DNA from 3 places in the Planococcus sp. NCCP-2050 genome. Region 3 is predicted to be linked to each of the others. Evidence: riboswitches for the same ligand, from Rfam matches in the RefSeq annotation. Region 3 holds a riboswitch; each other region holds the start of a gene.
What was found. A riboswitch is a leader RNA that binds a small molecule or an ion and turns the genes downstream of it on or off. The one in region 3 is predicted to bind S-adenosylmethionine.
Positions count from the first base shown of each region.

Region 1: it holds a riboswitch for S-adenosylmethionine, as region 3 does, so the genes downstream of both, NFU07_RS14920 (transporter substrate-binding domain-containing protein) here and NFU07_RS06220 (O-acetylhomoserine aminocarboxypropyltransferase/cysteine synthase family protein) in region 3, are expected to answer to the same signal.
Region 2: it holds a riboswitch for S-adenosylmethionine, as region 3 does, so the genes downstream of both, NFU07_RS15625 (methionine ABC transporter ATP-binding protein) here and NFU07_RS06220 (O-acetylhomoserine aminocarboxypropyltransferase/cysteine synthase family protein) in region 3, are expected to answer to the same signal.

Region 1 covers NZ_BRCX01000005.1:143,886-148,508, forward strand. The annotation lists gene NFU07_RS14905 (hypothetical protein) at 1-182, shown strand, start outside; gene NFU07_RS14910 (NAD-dependent epimerase/dehydratase family protein) at 244-1,263, opposite strand; gene NFU07_RS14915 (DUF4256 domain-containing protein) at 1,450-2,007, shown strand; SAM riboswitch class I at 2,107-2,215, shown strand; gene NFU07_RS14920 (transporter substrate-binding domain-containing protein) at 2,346-3,194, shown strand; gene NFU07_RS14925 (amino acid ABC transporter permease) at 3,255-3,938, shown strand; gene NFU07_RS14930 (amino acid ABC transporter ATP-binding protein) at 3,954-4,623, shown strand, end outside.
Region 2 covers NZ_BRCX01000006.1:49,289-53,911, forward strand. The annotation lists gene NFU07_RS15610 (dicarboxylate/amino acid:cation symporter) at 1-103, opposite strand, end outside; gene NFU07_RS15615 (MetQ/NlpA family ABC transporter substrate-binding protein) at 299-1,117, opposite strand; gene NFU07_RS15620 (methionine ABC transporter permease) at 1,154-1,822, opposite strand; gene NFU07_RS15625 (methionine ABC transporter ATP-binding protein) at 1,815-2,840, opposite strand; SAM riboswitch class I at 2,928-3,031, opposite strand; gene NFU07_RS15630 (thioredoxin family protein) at 3,080-3,391, opposite strand; gene NFU07_RS15635 (ribonuclease M5) at 3,397-3,735, opposite strand; gene gcvH (glycine cleavage system protein GcvH) at 3,900-4,280, opposite strand; gene NFU07_RS15645 (arsenate reductase family protein) at 4,358-4,623, opposite strand, start outside.
Region 3 covers NZ_BRCX01000001.1:1,278,341-1,282,963, forward strand. The annotation lists gene metX (homoserine O-acetyltransferase MetX) at 1-449, opposite strand, end outside; gene NFU07_RS06220 (O-acetylhomoserine aminocarboxypropyltransferase/cysteine synthase family protein) at 462-1,751, opposite strand; SAM riboswitch class I at 1,855-1,966, opposite strand; gene NFU07_RS06225 (glycerol-3-phosphate acyltransferase) at 2,099-2,737, shown strand; SAM riboswitch class I at 2,841-2,956, shown strand; gene NFU07_RS06230 (methionine ABC transporter ATP-binding protein) at 3,080-4,111, shown strand; gene NFU07_RS06235 (methionine ABC transporter permease) at 4,101-4,623, shown strand, end outside.

The DNA of each region.
Region 1 (4,623 bases), on a different contig from region 3:
TGGCCCTCAGCTTGAATGGATTCTTCTGGGGAGAAGCAGGCTTAAGCACCATCATCCCTTGGATTCCGTACATTCCAACTGAAGCAAGCTTGCTGATGGCCGTCATCGGTTCGCTCCTTTTGATTGCCGTATTGATCATAGCTACCCGTATGCTGACAAAACGTATACCGATTAAACTGTAATAAATCAAAAACGAGTTTTCACTGGATAAATTTCATCCCGTGAAAACTCGTTTTTTCCCTATTAAAGTGCACGCTGCTGCCAGTCCTTCAGCACAGCCTGTTCTTTTTCCGGATCCATCCCCGTTTTTCGTTCAGCCGTTTCCCGTGTCATTTCCCATTCACGAGTGGCGCGAATAGTATCACTGAGCGGTCGGAACCTTAGTCCGGCTTGCACGGCTTTTCGGATATCCACTCCGAGAAAGCCATTCATATACATGCTGTCCGGAATCCAAAGCGGCAATTCGGACCAGCCTTCCACTTTGTGGCCCAACAGAAATTGCTCATCCACCCAGATAAAATCCGCATCGCTCTTAAGAGTGGCCTTGCATTCCTCCAAGAATTTTTCCATCGTCAATGCGGATTCGGGTCCGGTCGCATTGAATGTGCCTGTCCGTTGTTCTTCGACCAGCCGGAGAATCCAATCCGCCAAATCCCGGACATCGATAAACTGGATTTCCTTATCTCGCCGCCCCGGCGCCAACACTTCACCGCCTTTATCCACGCGGTTGACCCAGTAGGTAAAACGATCCGTAAAATCATATGGTCCGACGATAAGTCCCGGCCGGATATTCAGGGCACCTTCCGGAAACGCACGTTCCACTTCTTGCTCACACAAAAATTTCAACTCACCGTAATGTTCATTGATGGCAGCTTCCGCCTCTTTCGTTTTCAATTCTTCCAGCTTGTCCGCTGAAAGCTGGCCGACTGCGTGTTCTTCATTTATCCCCGGAGATTCTAAATCGACGTAAACCGATGCGCTTGAAACGAATGTGTAATGCCCTACGGATTTCGCCAGCAGTTCCGCAGATTCCTGAACGGACCATGGAAGATAGCCAGATGTGTCAATAACGGCGTCCCATCTCCGCCCCCTCAACGCTTGTAAATCCCCGTACCGGTCGCCGATCAATTTCTCCACTTCTGGAAACAAATCCGGATTCGCTTTCCCTCTATTGAACAAGGTCACTTCATGGCCGCTGCTGAGAGCCGCCTCGGTCAGAAATCTCCCCAAAAAACGGGTCCCTCCAAGGATCAAGATATTCACATACACTCCTCCTTCAATTTACTGAATGAAAAACGATCTGCTTGTCTGCTTGTCTGCTTCTCTTATTCTGCAAAAGCTCCAGACAATCCTCTACTGAAAATAAAACAGATGCACCTCTCCAAAATCCCGCTGCTTTCTTATATACTAAAACCATCAATAGCAAAATCCATTAAAGGAGGAATCGGCATGAGCAAGCAATTATCACCCGAACAACGCGAAGCATTTCTCAACACGTTAAAAGAGCGGTTCGAGAAAAACATCACCCGCCACGAAAACTTCGAATGGGCCAAAATCCAGGACAAACTGGAAGCGAATGAAGACAAATTATGGTCGCTTCATGAAATGGAACGGACTGGCGGCGAACCGGATGTTGTGGATTATGATGCTGCAGCCGATGAATACATTTTCTTCGATTGCTCCGCGGAAAGCCCGACTGGCCGCAGAAGCGTCTGCTATGACCCGGAAGCACTGGAATCGCGCAAGAAAAACAAGCCCGAAAACAACGCCATCGGCATGGCGGCGGACATGGGAATTGAATTGCTGACAGAAGAACAATACCGAAAGCTGCAGTCGCTAGGGAAATTCGATATGAAGACATCGAGCTGGGTGCAGACTCCTGCTGAAATCAGAGATCGCGGCGGTGCTCTTTTCTGTGATTTCCGCTACGGGCAAGTGTTTCTGTATCATAACGGAGCGGATTCGTATTATGCCGCTAGGGGATTCAGGGGATTGTTGAACGTTTAACAACTTCTAATAAAAAATAAGATGAGATTTATCAGAATTTTGTGTTGACGGTAAAATATAATGATGATACAGTTGTCAACATAGTTTAATAGCAATTTGTTCTTATCATGAGAGGTGGAGGGATTGGCCCTACGAAACCTCGGCAGCGGGCTCACTTTAGAGCACTGTGCCAAATCCAACAAGCTTTGATTAGCTTGAGAGATAAGAAGAGCAGAATATCAATGTGATTTCGCATGCCTGCCTCTTCTTATAGAAGAGGCTTTTTGTTTGCCCTCATATCTGGACAATTCTATTAACTTAAAACCAAGTAAACCAATAGAAAAGGAAGGTGCAAAGACATGAAAAACACCAAACAGCTTTTATGGATCGTCGCAATTACAGTAATCGGTTTATTTCTAACCGCATGCAGCAGCAATGAATCTTCAAATGAAGTGAATGCTTCAACAGAAAACAAGGAACAGAACACTTGGGATCGAATTGAAGAAGCAGGCAAAATCGTTGTCGGCACAGAAGGGCTTTACTACCCGATTACATATCACGATGAAGAAACAAAAGAATTAACAGGATATGATGTAGAACTTGCTCGTGCCTTAGGAGAAAAGCTTGGATTGGAAGTTGAATTCAAAGAAATGGAATTTGACGGATTGCTGCCAGCTCTTCGCAATGGCCAAATTGATATTGCCGCGAATGATTTTTCGATTACCGACGAACGCAAAGAAATATTTGATTTCACGATTCCAGTCAAGCATTCATATGGTTCAGCCATTGTCCGTGAAAGTGACAACTCCGGCATTGAATCAGTAGAAGATTTGAAAGGCAAAAAAGTCGGGGGTTCTGCGACCAGCAACTACTCGAAATTTGCTCAAGAACAAGGGGCTGAAGTGATTGTCTACACAGGCTCTGACACGGTGCTTCCAGAAATCGTCAGCGGCCGCGTCGATGCTACGCTAAATGACTATCTTGTCTTGTTGCGCTCACTTGAACAGTTTGATAAACCGGGATTGAAACTGGCTGAAGATGTTAGATTCTCATTCAGCAGCAGTGCTATCGTAATGCCGAAAGATAGCCCAGAGCTAAAAGGAAAACTTGACGGTGCTATTGAGGAGCTTCTTGCTGATGGCACATTGAAAGAAATTTCAACTAAATTTCTTGGTGCTGATGTAACACAGCCGCTTGAAGAAGAATAAACATTTTTTGAGGAATCCTTGGATTCCTCTTTTCTAGATACTAAGTAAAGGAGTCTTCCAATGGCCGACTTTAAATGGGAATATCTTTTTAATGTAGAAATCGCAATTGATTCTCTTCCTTTTATTCTGGAAGGAGCTTGGCAAACCATTTTGATTGCACTGGTCAGCCTAGTATTTGCTTTGATCCTCGGTTTATTTGTAGCCCTTGCCCGAATGAACCGCTTTATCGGACTGTCTCTCCCAGCCCGGCTTTTCATCTCCTTTATGCGGGGCACTCCGCTTTTGGTGATGCTGTTTATCCTGTATTTCGGCTTCCCCATGATCGGCATTGAAATGCAGCCGCTTACTGCTGCCATTATCGGCATCAGTATTCATTTTTCTGCCTATACGGCCGAAATTATCCGTTCTGCCATTTCTTCTGTATCGAAAGGACAATGGGAAGCTGCTGAGACGCTTCGGATGAGCTATTGGCAAACTATGACGCGCATCATTCTGCCGCAGGCAACGCGCATTGCTTTGCCTCCACTATCGAGCACTTTCATGGATATCATCAAAGGAACTTCGCTAGCGATGGTCATCACTGTTTCTGAAATGTTCTACCGCGCTAAAGTGGTGGTCGGGCAAACTTATGAAAGCCTAACCTTATATATTCTCGTGGCACTCATTTACTGGTCCATTTGCATCCTTGTCACCTTGCTTCAAGATTATTTAGAGAAAAAAGCAAACCGCTATGTCACTGCCTGATAGGAGGTTCCCAAATTGATCAAAGTTGAAAATTTAAGCAAGCAATTCAAACAGGTAGAAGTCCTGAAATCCATCTCATTGGAAATAAAAAAAGGCGAAGTTGTCAGCATCATTGGCCCATCCGGTTCTGGCAAAACAACCTTACTGAGATGCCTGAATCTCTTAGAAACGCCTTCAGGCGGTTCACTTCAAATCAATGATGTCCATGTTTCATTCACTGGGAAAACACCAAGTAAAAAGCAAAAAGTTGATGTTCGCCAATTTTCTGGTATGGTCTTTCAGCATTTTCATTTATTTCCGCATAAAACCGTGATTGACAACATTATTGAAGCACCGCTTGTCGTGCAAAAACGGAACAAGCAGGAATTGGTGCGTGAAGCAGAAGGATTGCTGGAAAAAGTTGGACTTTTGGAACATAAAAACCAGTATCCGGAACAATTGTCGGGCGGCCAAAAGCAACGGGCTGCGATTGCCCGGATTCTCGCACTGAAACCGGATCTCCTATTATTTGATGAACCGACTTCTGCACTAGATCCTGAACTTGTTGGCGAAGTGTTGACGGTCATCCAGGAGCTCGCCTTAGAAGGTCAAACCATGGTTATCGTAACGCATGAGATGGATTTTGCACGAGAAGTTTCAGATCGCATCGTATTTATCGCAAATGGGCACATTGTCGAACAAGGAA
Region 2 (4,623 bases), on a different contig from region 3:
TCGCAAAAATGCGCGCCATCCATTCAGGCGCAAAAGAGCCGATTAGAACGCCTAATGCAATTGCCAGAATAATCCGGGGCAATAAGCCGAATTTGAACTTCATGCGATTGTCCTCCCTAGATGAACAAATGTATATTTTATTATTTAAAAATAGCACAGGAAGCAAATAATTGTAACCCATTAGTGTATTCTCGTAATATTTTCATTATTCCACAAACAAGTTTCACGTTTATCTTGGGGCTTTTATGCAATAAAAAAAGAAGACCCAATTTTACTTGGACCTTCTTTTTATCGTTAATCAGTCGACCGGTACGACTGAACCGCCCCACTCTTCAAGGATGAAATCTTGGATTTCTTGTGATTTCAAAACTTCTACAAGCGCTTGGACATTTTCACTGTCTTCATCGCCAGCTCTTACTGCAATCACGTTTACGTAAGGCGACTCAGAGCTTTCAAGTGCAATTGAATCTTCTAATGGATTCAAGCCTGCATCGATTGCATAGTTCGAGTTGATCAATAAAGCATCGCCTTCACCTGATTCATATAGTTGAACCATCAAAGCTGCTTCATAGTTTGCATCAAATTCAAGATTTTTCGGGTTTTCCACAACGTCGCTCACTTCGGCTACCGTCTTGTCAACGCCTTCCGCTAAAGTGATTAGGCCTTCTGCTTCAAGAAGCGATAGGATGCGGCCATGGTCAGCAACTGAGTTGCTCATTAAAATAGTTGCGCCGTCTGGCAATTCATCTAATGATGCATATTTTTGGGAATAAACGCCGATCGGTTCGATGTGGATGCCGCCTGCATTTTCAAAATCATAACCGAATTCTTCGATTTGAGATTCCAGGTACGGAATGTGCTGGAAATAGTTCGCATCGATTTCTTCTGAATCCAAATCCTGGTTCGGCAAGATATAATCTTGATAAGTTTCAATTTCCAATTCAATGCCTTGCTCTTCAAGAAGCGGTTTGGCTTTTTCTAAAATCTCCGCGTGTGGCACGTTAGACGCTCCGACTTTTAATGTGCTTGACTCTTCTTCGCTTGACCCGCCGTTGTCGCTCCCGCACCCAGCCAGTGCCAATACGGATAATAATGTTCCTGCTACAAGTTTCTTCATGTGTGTGATCTCCCTTTTTTCTATAATGTTTTTCTATTAACGCTTATCTGAGCGAGTGGTCATCCAGTCGCCGATAAATTGAATTGCGAATACAATTACCAATATTAAAATCGTCGCCATTAACGTGACGTCTTCGCGGCTTCGCTGGAATCCATCAAGAAAAGCCAAAGTTCCCAGTCCGCCTGCACCAATAATTCCGGCCATTGCGGTATACCCGACAAGGGCAATGGCTGTTACCGTAATTCCTGATAGCAGCGCCGGCTTAGACTCCGGCAAAAGCACTTTGCGGATAATCGTCCAAGTGGTTGCTCCCATTGAACGTGCAGCTTCGATAACGCCTTTATCAATTTCTTTTAACGCGATCAACACCATCCGCGCATAAAACGGCGCTGCCCCGATGATCAAGGCAGGCAGAGCTGCGTTCGGCCCACGGATTGTACCGATCAGGAATTTCGTGAACGGAATCAATAAGATGATTAAGATGATAAAAGGAATAGAGCGGAAAATATTGACGAAAGCTCCAGTCAACCAATTGACGATACTATTTGCCCATAATTGTTTGGGCGCTGTCAGAAATAATACAATTCCGAGAACCAGCCCGATAACAAAAGTGAAAAACGTAGACATCGCTGTCATGTAGAGCGTTTCAAGTGTCGCTTCCCACATGTTCTCCCAATCAACGTTCGGGAATAAGGACTCAATCATTTGACATCACCTCCGTTTGAACGCTTTCTGCATTCAAGTAAGTGAGCGCCTCACTGATTTCCTGAGCAGAACCTTTCATCTGTAAGATCAAGGTTCCATAAGCTCCGCGTTGCGTATGAGCAATATTCCCTTGCACAATATTCACATCCACTGGATACTTGCGGATCAGCTGAGTCAAAATCGGCTGTTCGGTTTGGTCACCTACAAAGACCAATTTCACCAATTCCCCAGTCGGATATAGCTTCCGCAAATTCTTAATCGTTTCCTGGGAATCTTCCGTGTCGGTTACTTGAGCTACAAAACGCTTCGTGATTTCTTCTTTCGGAGATTGGAAAACATACAGCACATCGCCAAGTTCTACTACGCGCCCGCCTTCCATGACGGCGACCCGGTGGCAGATCTTCCGGATGACATGCATCTCATGGGTAATCAACACAATCGTTAGTCCGAGCCGTTTATTGATATCGACCAGCAATTCAAGAATCGAGTCTGTCGTCTGCGGATCAAGTGCCGATGTCGCTTCATCACAAAGCAGCACTTCCGGTTCGTTTGCCAATGCTCGTGCGATGCCGACCCGCTGTTTCTGGCCGCCTGATAGCTGTGAAGGATATGCATTTTCTCTTCCTTTTAAGCCAACCAATTCCACCAGTTCCAATACGCGCGCATCTCGCTTGCTTTTAGGCACACCAGCAATTTCGAGCGGAAATTCGATATTCTCCTTGACGGTACGCGACCATAGCAAGTTGAAATGCTGGAAAATCATACTGACTTTCTGCCGTGCTTTGCGAAGATCATTGCCTTTTATTGCCGTAATGTTTTGGCCATTGATGACAACCGATCCATCTGACGGTTTTTCCAAACCGTTCAATAACCGGATCAAGGTACTTTTTCCGGCGCCGCTATAACCGATAATGCCGAAAATTTCACCGGCTCCAATGGACAAGTCCACATGATCAACGGCGGTAAGGGTACCTTTCCCTGTATCGAAGACCTTCGATAATTTTTTTAATTCAATCATTATTTACAACTCCTACCCCCAAAAATAAAAAACCCTTCTGCGCAGAATTGAGCAGAAGGGTGAACGTGTAATGACACGATAACCGTTCTCTCATCTTCCAAAGTCAGACTTTGTGTGATTTGGCACCATTTCATTTTCATGACGGTTGCCGGGCTTCATAGGGCACTTCCCTCCACCACTCTTAATAAGAGTTACGATATTTAATTAGTATTCAGAAATTCAATTTACCATGCAGGGATTTATTCGTCAACAGTTTTTAACTTTTCATACAAAAAAGGCACCGAATGAAAAGCATAGATCTTTTCTTTCAACTGGCCGTTCTCTGTTATCAGCAGGCATGGTACGCTTTCGACTTGATACAAAGAAGCAATTTCCTGTACATAATTTAAATTCGCTTTGCCCAAGCGGACATTCGGGACCAGTTCTTTGACGACATCCATCATCTTAGAAGCAACCTGGCAAGTGCCGCACATGGGGGTATATAAATAATAAGCGGCTGATTCATGCGTATTTTTTTCTTTCAGCCACTCTTTATGTGTCCATTCATTCATCTTGTTCATCCCTCAGTTACTAGCTTATTGACTTGAACATTCGCTGAGATCAGCACATCAAGCAAAATCCGGATCGGCGTCGCCGCCACTTCCTTATAGCTTCGATTGATATAGAAATGCCGCGCTTCAGGGAATTCCCTTTTGACCAATTTCCGCAGCTGCTCACCGGATTTATCCGCATCCACCAAAATGATGATATCCAGATCCTCATAAGGCAGCAGCAACTCTTCAAGCCTTGACGCACTTACTGTACCATTTGTGCAAAGAATCGTCACGGGTTCTGCAATGAGCGGTGCGATTCTGGTTTTATCACTGCGCCCTTCCACCACGATCACCTTTTCCATAAGACTACACCTCACTGGAAATAGATAGCTGCCTCAACTAGTTAAAGCCTTTTAAGCAAGAGTTAATACTTCTTATTATAAAACGATTGCTCGATTTGTTCTAGAATCCTGCTTATGGCGGAAAATCTGGAGATGAAAAAAGCGCCCAAAAAGGCGCTTTGATTTTACTCGTTTGTCATTTCTTTGTATTGGTCTGCAGTCATCAATTCGCCAATTTCAGCTTCGTTCGGGGATTCGATTACCACCATCCACGCTTGTTCGTATGGAGACTCGTTCACATGTTCAGGGTTGTCCTCGAGTTCAGCATTCACTTCGATTACACGGCCGCTGATTGGTGCATATAGCTCCGATACCGTTTTAACTGATTCAACGCTGCCAAATGGCTCGTCTTTTTTAATTTCGTCGCCGACTTGCGGAAGCTCAACAAAAACGATATCGCCAAGTTCAGCTTGTGCAAAATGCGTAATGCCAATGCGGGCAGTGCCGCCTTCTACTTTTACCCATTCATGTTCTTTTGAATAACGAAGTTCTTGTGGTGTACTCATCGAAATCCCTCCAGATATGTAATTAACTCAATTTCAGTTTGACATAAACCCCATTGAAATACAAGATTTCAAATGCTTTATAGCCAAGCATTTTGATAATCCGCTTCTTTGAATCCGAGCGTTGTTTTCTGCCCGTCAAAAGCGAGCGGACGTTTGATCAACATGCCGTCAGATGCAAGCAATTCCAGCTGTTCATCTTCGGACATAGAAGACAGTTTATCTTTCAATCCAAGCGACCGGTAGATCATGCCGCTTGTATTGAAGAATTTCTTCAATTCCATGCCGCTGCTTTCATAAATTTTTCTTAATTCTTCTTTTGAAGGCGGATTTTCAGCGATGTGGA
Region 3 (4,623 bases):
TCCGGATGGGCTCTACCCCATTCCAAAGTCTTCATGCCGCCAAGCGACCCTCCGATGACAGCTGCTAAATGGGAAATTCCGAGCTCTTTTAATGCCTGAAATTCAGCTTGGACCATATCTTTTATCGTAATTGCTGGAAAAGAAGAACGGTACGCTTTGCCTGTTTTGGGATTAGTGGATAAAGGTCCAGTAGAGCCATTGCAGCCTCCTAGAACATTGAAAGTGATGACTTGAAAAATAGTGGTATCCACGGCTTTGCCTGGTCCAATCAAGCCGGACCACCAACCTGGAAGGTCCTCGGTCCCGATCGCATACTGGTCTCCAGTCAACGCATGGCAGACAAGAACGGCAGGACCACCTTCTTTGCCGGATCGTTCATAGGCAAGCTCTGCATTCTCTAAGACTTCCCCAGATTCAAGAACCAAATTGCCGATGGATACACTGGTCATCCGCTTTCCCTCCTAGACGTTTTCGAGCACAGCCGATTTGATGGCCTGCTCAAGATCTGCGATTAAATCTTCCGGATTTTCAAGGCCGACTGATAGACGGATCAATTCTTCCGTGACTCCTGCCCCTTCTAATTCCTCTTTGTTCAATTGCTGATGGGTAGTAGAAGCCGGATGGATGATCAACGATTTCGCATCCCCGACGTTTGCTACATGCGACCATAATCCGACGCCATCAATTACTTTCCGTCCAGCTTCACGGCCGCCTTTAACGCCGAAGTTCACAATTGAACCGTAGCCGTCTTTCAAGTATTTTTGCGCCAGCTGGTGGGATGGATGATTTTCAAAGCCGATGTAGTTCACCCATTCAACTTGCGGATGCTGCTGAAGATATTCAGCGACGAACCGTGCATTGCTGTTGTGACGCGGAATCCGCAAATGCAGCGTTTCTAAACCTTGCAGGAAAGCATGGGCACTGTCCGGACTTAGTGACGGACCGAAATCGCGCAGTAATTGGACGCGCAGTTTAGTCGCAAATGAAGCTCCTTCTGCATCTATGCCATAGCGGATGCCATGGTAGCTTTCATCCGGTTCAGTGTAATTCGGGAATTTCGGATTGTTCCAGTTAAACTTGCCGCCGTCCACAACAACTCCACCAATGGTCGTCCCATGCCCGCCAATCCATTTTGTCGCTGAATGGATGACGACATCTGCACCGAATGCAATGGGGTTGCTGCCATACGGGGAGGCAAATGTATTATCGATCAATAAAGGAATTTGGTTTTCGTGTGCAATTTCCGCTACTTTTTCAACATCAAATACGTTCAAGCTCGGATTTCCGATAATTTCCCCGAAGATTGCTTTTGTTTTATCCGTGATGGCTGCACGGAAGTTTTCCGGATCTGTTCCGTCCGCAAATTTCACGTTGATTCCATAACGTGGGAGTGTGTTGGAGAACAAACTGACAGTACCGCCGTAAAGATTGCTGTCTGCCAAAATTTCATCGCCCGCTTCAGCGACGTTTAAAATAGAGAATGCAATGGCTGCCATTCCGGATGACAAGGCGACAGCTGCAGTTCCCCCTTCCAGCAAAGCTACGCGCTGTTCAAAAACATCCACCGTCGGATTCATGATGCGCGAATAGATATTTCCGGTCTCTTTCAATCCGAATAAATTTTGGGCATGCTCCGTATCTTTAAACACATAGGAAGTTGTTTTATGGATCGCAACTCCTCTTGCTCCAGTTGTTGGATCTGGCTCTTGTCCACCGTGCAATAAAAGCGTTTCTGGTTTAAAATTTGTCATTTCTTTTTCCTCCTAGTTTTTATTGATGAAAACTGAAGACGAGGAGGGAACAGAAAAAAGCCCTCTTCGTTAAGAAGAGGACCGTCATATACGGAGATACCTCCTCTCATCTGCCAGATCGTTGCCGATCTGTAGGATTTAGCACCTTTCCAAACAATTGCTTGGTGGTTGCCGGGCATCATAGGGCCTATTCCCTCCGCCTCTCTTGATAAGAGTATTCAGATTTAGTTTTTCATCTTGTTTAGCAGTATAAAAACATAATTCTCGTTTGTCAAGTGGATAATTCAAAAAATTTCGAAACCTCTCTATCCTTTAAAACGTTTAATACTTATAGAGGAGATGATCTTATGATTCTTTGGTTTATATGCACTTTTATTATTGGTTATTTACTCGGTTCACTTCATGGCTCATCCATCGCCCAATTGATTTCAGGTACGAATGTCAAAAAAGAAGGGGTGAAAAATTCCGGTGCTTCCAATGCGGCCATTGTCCTTGGCTGGAAATTCGGCGCACTTGTCGCCTTGATCGATATTTCCAAAGGGATTGTCTCTGTCTTGGGGCTAAGAATTCTTTTAAGTCAATTCAATTTATCAAATGAATTGGAATGGACAATGCTCTTTGTGATAAGCGCGGCTGTCGTCCTCGGCCACAATTTCCCTTTCTATATGAATTTCGACGGCGGAAAAGGTACAGCGTCCATCATCGGCGTTATGCTTGCACTGGATTGGAAATTGGGGCTTGCCGGCGGATTGCTGCTGGTCGCTTGCGCTTTAGCAACGGATTATTTGGTTGTGGGCGTTCTCGTTCTGTATGGCATGCTGTTTGCCATCGCTTATTTCCCGGCGGAAGGCAGTTGGCCGCTTCTCACTGCCTTCGGACTTTTTGCAATGGCATTCTGGAAACACATTGAAAATATTAAACGAATCAAAAACGGAACGGAAAGCAAGGTTTCTTCTGTCTTCCGCAAGAAAGCGGGGCCTGCGTGAGAGCAGGCTTTTCATTTTTCATTAATTTATTTTAAAAAAGTTTCTTGACTTTTCCGCATTGACGCACTAAAGTGGAAATTACAAATCGAATACTTACATCACTTTCTTATCCAGAGAAACCGAGGGACAGGCCCTATGACGTTTCGGCAGCGGATTCGCTTTAAGCGAAAACTGTGCTAATTCCTGCAAATGCATGTACGTGCATTTGGAAGATGAGAATTGAGATGGTTTCATTCCGGAGCCCTCTTTTTTCTTATGGACAAGAAAAAAGAGGGCTCTTTTTGTTTTATTTTTTACAGGTTTGTACGTATTCGATCTATACAGCATGAGGAGGCTATTTGAATGATTCAATTTGAGGGGGTTACGAAAACCTACCATTCCGGCAAACAGGAAATCCACGCTTTGAACGGCATCGATCTTACTGTTGAAACCGGAGAAATATATGGCGTCATCGGTTTTAGCGGCGCCGGCAAAAGTTCACTGATCCGGACGGTCAATTTACTGGAACGCCCGACGAATGGACGAGTGCTCATCCATGACAAGGACATTTCCACTCTTACCAGCAAAGAAATCCGGGATACCCGAAAAGACATCGGAATGATTTTCCAGCATTTCAATCTATTGAATTCGAAAACGGTATTCCATAATGTCGCGATGCCGCTGATTCTGGCAAAAACACCGAAAAACAAAATTAAAGAACAGGTGAAAAACCTTCTTGAATTTGTAGGCCTGGCAGACCAGGCAGAAAAATATCCGGACCAGCTTTCAGGCGGACAAAAGCAGCGGATCGGGATTGCCCGGGCACTAGCCACCAACCCTTCTGTCCTGCTATGCGACGAAGCAACATCCGCACTTGATCCCCAGACGACCCAGTCCATCCTGGATTTATTGCGGCGCATCAATCGTGAATACAATATCACCATCCTATTAATCACTCATGAGATGGGCGTCATCCGGGAGATTTGCGATAAAGTAGCGGTCCTCGAAGCCGGAAAAGTCATTGAGCAAGGTTCCGTTTACGAAGTTTTTACAAATCCGAAGCAACCGACGACTCAGCGTTTTGTCCGTTCGGTCATGAACGATGAACTGCCGGAATCCTTGTTGACTAAAATCCAGGATCCGACGCAGAACCATTCCATCTACCGCGTCCAGTTTACAGGCTCTTCGGTCGGACAGCCGCTCATGTCCAAAGTATCACGTGAATTCAACCTCGACCTCAATGTGCTCTTTGGAAATATCACGGAATTGCAAGGTGAGCCTTACGGCAACCTGATCGTAGAATTTTCAGGAAGTTTAAGCGAGATCCAACGTGCGCTGACTGCGATCCGCAGCGATTCGGTCAAAGTCGAGGAGGTAAAGAATTATGCTAGTTGATAACGAACAGATTTTAGAAGCTTTGTGGGAAACGGTTTATATGACCGGTGCTTCGTTCTTATTCTCAATCATTATCGGTTTCCCGCTTGGCATCTTGCTAGTCGTAACAAGAAAAGGCCATTTACTGGCAAATGAACCCATTTCGAAAGTATTGAACGTTATCATTAATATTTTCCGTTCAGTCCCTTTCATCATTTTGATGGTTGCTATCATTCCGCTTACCCGGTTGATTGTCGGTACATCCATCGGCACTGCCGCTGCCATCGTCCCGCTTGTGTTCTATGCAGGACCATACATTGCCCGGCTGATTGAAAACTCATTGCTCGAAGTCGACAAAGGCGTCATCGAAGCCGCCCAGGCAATGGGTGCGACACCTGGGCAGATCATTTTCCGCTTCCTCATTCCGGAAGCTTTGAGTTCATTGGTACTGGCACTGACTATCGCCATTGTGGGATTGATTGGAGCATCCGCTATGGCTGGAGCAATCGGCGGTGGCGGACTTGGAGACTTGG